DNA from 2 places in the Streptomyces sp. SID5469 genome. Region 2 is predicted to be linked to the other one. Evidence: riboswitches for the same ligand, from Rfam matches in the RefSeq annotation. Region 2 holds a riboswitch; the other holds the start of a gene.
The links. Region 2 has a riboswitch for S-adenosylmethionine ahead of thrC (threonine synthase). Riboswitches for the same ligand answer to the same signal wherever they lie in the genome.

Region 1: another riboswitch for S-adenosylmethionine. It lies ahead of GTY58_RS15465 (DUF3293 domain-containing protein); the one in region 2 lies ahead of thrC (threonine synthase).

The regions. Positions count from the first base shown of each region.
Region 1 is NZ_WWIN01000001.1:3,687,649-3,689,841, forward strand. Features, by position in the region: gene GTY58_RS15455 (DUF6882 domain-containing protein) at 1-487, opposite strand, end outside; SAM riboswitch class IV at 1,021-1,129, opposite strand; SAM riboswitch class IV at 1,216-1,332, shown strand; gene GTY58_RS15465 (DUF3293 domain-containing protein) at 1,378-1,875, shown strand; gene GTY58_RS15470 (hypothetical protein) at 1,935-2,150, shown strand.
Region 2 is NZ_WWIN01000001.1:4,857,115-4,859,307, forward strand. Features, by position in the region: gene thrC (threonine synthase) at 50-1,348, opposite strand; SAM riboswitch class I at 1,366-1,512, opposite strand; gene GTY58_RS20550 (glucosyl-3-phosphoglycerate synthase) at 1,689-2,193, shown strand, end outside.

The DNA of each region.
Region 1 (2,193 bases), 1.2 Mb from region 2:
CCGGACCGAACGTGATGATCACGGCGGAGTTGCCTCCCGGGCCCCGGTAATAGCCGGTCGCCTTGGTGACCCGAACAGCCAAGGCCACAAGCGTCGCAGCGGCCTTCTCATCGGCCTCGATCTTCGGCTGGGCGAGAGCGGGATGCCCGTTGTCGTCTGCCCAGTCCCGGAAGCTGCGGGCGTCACGGCTCATGTCGGGGAGGATGCTCTTGTTGGCCCAGGCCCACAGCCACGAGCCCGAGCCGGGGCTGAAACTGCCGAGGATCTGCGCGGGTGCTGCCGCCGTCTTGTCAGGGAAGGTCCAGGTGATGATGCCGGTCGTCTGATCCAGATCCCAGCGGTCCGCTGAACCCAGCCCCCAGGACATGTGGGCACGACCCAACTGTTCGATCATGTCTTCGCCCTGCAGCAGCAGGAGGCTCAAGTCGGCTCGCTCCCCGGCCTGATCAGCACTCTCCGCCTCATTGGCCCGCTTGAACATTCCCATGCCGCGGAGTCTGCCAGAGGCCACTGACCAGTCGACGATGACCCCTCACACCTGACACCTCGCCACCGACAGGGTGGGGAATTACGTGACCACACGGCCGGGGCATTACGTGATCGTCCACACGGCTCCGGCACCATCCCTTCGGTGAAGTCGTCCACGACTGACAGGACACAGACCCCGTCGTGGTTCTCCACCTTCGCGTACTGCTCCTTGTCCTCGCCGCCGTCATGCCCCCAGCAGTTGCCCGGCGTACTGGCACACGTCGAGGTGTCTTGCCGGTCGGCCGCGTGCTCGTGTTCCGCGGGCACCGGGCCGGGCTCCCGTTGGACGACGGGGGCGAGCGGCGAGGGGTGGGGGTAAAACGCTTCCGGACGGGCCGAGATCGTTGGCAGGTCGGCACCCGGCTCGGCAGCTTCGGGCTGCGTGGGGAGGGCGGAGCCGATGTGCTGTGGCAGGGCGGGGATCGCGTCGGACGCGGGCATGGGCGGACGGCCTTCCGGAGTCGGTGGACCCCGGTAGTGCCACACCCCGGTGATCCGCGGTTCCCCGTGCACCGCGCACGGGGCCGGTCGTCACCCGGGGCACCCGTAGCGGGCGGGATGCCGTCCAGCAAGCCGGGGCTTGACGCTGGAACTCGTGACCGGGCGTGAAATTAACACCCGTCACGGATCTTCACAAGGTGCTCCCGCCTCTGGATTCGAGCCCGAAACTGTGAAAGCCTCCCGCTTGGTCACGAAGCCGATCGCGCCCCTGGACGATCATCGGCTGGCAACCTCGCACACCGCGCAAGGTGCCTTCCAGGGAAGACCGGGCCCCCACTGTCCAGTTGGGGGTAAGCGCGGATCTCCCTGCACGACGCGTAAGGGGGTCCCCGATTCTCAGGAGACCCCATGGACAACACCCGCGCATCAGCCACGCCCCGGAACTGGGCGGGCTACCAGCAGGCAGTCGTGGACATCCGACTCGCCGACCGCACGGTGAGGGTCGTGCCGGGCCCGCAGGGTACAGCCGAAGGCCACTTCCCAGAACCGGCCGGGCGCACCATCCATGTGATCACCGCATGCAATCCCTATGGCCGTACGGCCTCTGCCGAGGACAACGGCCGTGCCCAGGCGCTGCTGTTCGAGGAGATCGGCCGGCGTCGGCTCGCCTGGTGGCCCGCGGCAGGAGGCACCGTGTGCGGTGCGCACGTCGAGGAGAGCGCCGCCCTCGTCGGCCTGAGCGACGCCGAGGCGCGTGAACTGGGCCGGCACTTCGGCCAGGACGCGGTCTTCGCCTGGACCCCTGACGCCTGGCGTCTGCTGTCGTGCTCCAGCGATGAGACAGCCGTGTCCGGGTGGACCATGTCCACGCAGCAGCCCAGGGACCCGGGGTCCTGCCTCACCTGACGGACTCAAGGCCGCGTCTTTCAGTACGCAAGGAGTCAGCACGCAAGGAGGAGGTCCCGATGGGCATGCATCCCATGCCGACCCCGGCCCGTTGCCCGCGCTGCGGCAGAACCCTCGTCGGCCCACCGGCCGAGCGGGTCAAGGCCGACGGCTTCCCGGCGGAGGTGACGTACGAGACGGACCCGCTGTGCGGAGCGCGCTGGCACGTGTGGGACAAGACGTCCCCGCTGCGCCGCCGGGCCCGCCCCTATGTGGATGGCACGGGACCACGCTGAACTCCGGGCTCGGCGGAAGTGAGTGACGTGACAGCCGAGTTCA
Region 2 (2,193 bases):
GGGAAGGGCTGTTCTCAAGCTGCGGACTGGTGGGGGCCGGTCGCGCCGTTCACGCGAGGCCGGCTTCCCGGAAGGAGTCCAGGCTGGGACGAATGGTCGCGGTCAGCCCGGTCCCGGCCACCGCGTCCAGGGTCTTGAGGCCGTCACCGGTGTTGAGGACGACCGTCGTGAGGGTGGGGTCGAGCAGACCGCTCTCGATCAGTTTCTTGGCCACACCCACCGTCACGCCACCCGCGGTCTCCGCGAAGATGCCCTCGGTCCGTGCGAGCAGCTTGATCGCGTCGACGATCTGCTCGTCGTTCACGTCCTCCACCGCACCGCCCGTGCGGCGCGCGATGTCGAGGACGTACGGGCCGTCGGCCGGGTTGCCGATGGCCAGCGACTTGGCGATGGTGTTCGGCTTCTGCGGCCGCACGACGTCCTGGCCGGCCTTGTAGGCGACGGACACCGGCGAGCAGCCCTCGGCCTGCGCGCCGAAGATCTTGTACGGCTTGTCCTCGACCAGCCCGAGCTTGATCAGCTCCTGGAGCCCCTTGTCGATCTTCGTGAGCTGGGAGCCGGAGGCGATGGGCACCACCAGCTGGTCCGGCAGCCGCCAGCCGAGCTGCTCGCAGATCTCGTACGCCAGCGTCTTGGAGCCCTCGGCGTAGTACGGCCGCAGGTTGACGTTGACGAAGCCCCAGCCCTCGCCGGCCGGGTCGCCGATCAGCTCGGAGCAGAAGCGGTTCACGTCGTCGTAGTTGCCCTCGATGCCGACGAGCTCGCCGCCGTAGACCGCGGCCATGACGACCTTGCCCTGCTCCAGGTCGTGCGGGATGAACACGCAGGAACGGAAGCCGGCGCGGGCGGCGGCGGCGCCCACCGCGCCGGCCAGGTTGCCGGTGGAGGAGCAGGAGAGGGTGGTGAAGTCGAAGGCGCGGGCGGCCTCGATGGCCTGGGCGACGACGCGGTCCTTGAAGGAGTGCGTCGGGTTGCCGGAGTCGTCCTTCACGAAGAGCTTGCCGGCGTCGACACCGAGCTCACGCGCCAGGTTGTCGGCCTGGACGAGCTTGGTCCAGCCCGGGTTGATGTTGGGCTTCTCGGCGACGTCCGCCGGGACCGGCAGGAGCGGCGCATAGCGCCAGATGTTCGCGGGGCCCGCCTCGATCTGCTTGCGGAGTTCCTCGGTGTCGTAGCCCGAGAAGTCGTACGCGATCTCCAGCGGGCCGAAACACTCGTCGCAGGCGAAGACCGGACCGAGGGGCACGCGGTGGCCGCACTCGCGGCAGGAAAGCGCGGCGGCCGGACCGAGGTCGACGGAGTTCGCGGGGGAGGTGACGGAGGTACTTGCGACAGTCTGCGCAGCCATGGAGGCGAGGCCCTTTCTCCTCATCTTCCTCACGACGCACTTCGCCGTGAGACGGATTTGGCACCTTCCCGAGCCGGGAGCCTCGCCACATCAACGTGACAAGACCGGCTGGAGGGTTGCCGGGGCTTCATCGGGCCGTATCCCTCTGCCCCTCTGGATGAGCGGTATTCGGTTGTTTGACTGTGGAGCACTGTGCGCGCCGATGATCGAGGACATGCGATGGTCATCCGCGTTGTTCAAGACTGTAACCGAAGGCCAGGACAGTTGAGATAGTCGTCCGAACAGCGAGATGGATCACGCGCTGATGCGAGTGTGTGATCAGACAGTGAGGAGCCGCAGAGTGCTGAACGAAGTCGAGCGCTGGCTGAGCACCCGCTCCTGGTCCCTGACCGATCGCCCGCTCCACAAGATCATGGCCGCGAAACGCTCCTCGGGCTCCTCGGTCAGCGTCGTGCTGCCCGCGCTGAACGAGGAGGAGACGGTCGGCGAGATCGTCGCCGTCATCCGGCACGACCTGATGCACCAGGTCCCGCTCGTCGACGAGATCGTCGTGATCGACTCGGGCTCGACGGACCGCACCTCCGAGGTGGCCGCGGCCGCGGGCGCCCGGGTCGTGCACCGCGACGAGATACTCCCGCGGCTGCCGGCCGTGCCCGGCAAGGGGGAGGTCCTGTGGCGCTCCCTCCTGGTCACCAGCGGTGACATCGTCTGTTTCATCGACGCGGACCTGAAGGAGTTCTCGTCGGACTTCGTCTCCGGCATCGTGGGCCCGCTGCTCACCGACCCGGGCGTCGACCTCGTGAAGGCGATGTACGACCGGCCGCTGGGCGGCGCGGCGGGCCAGG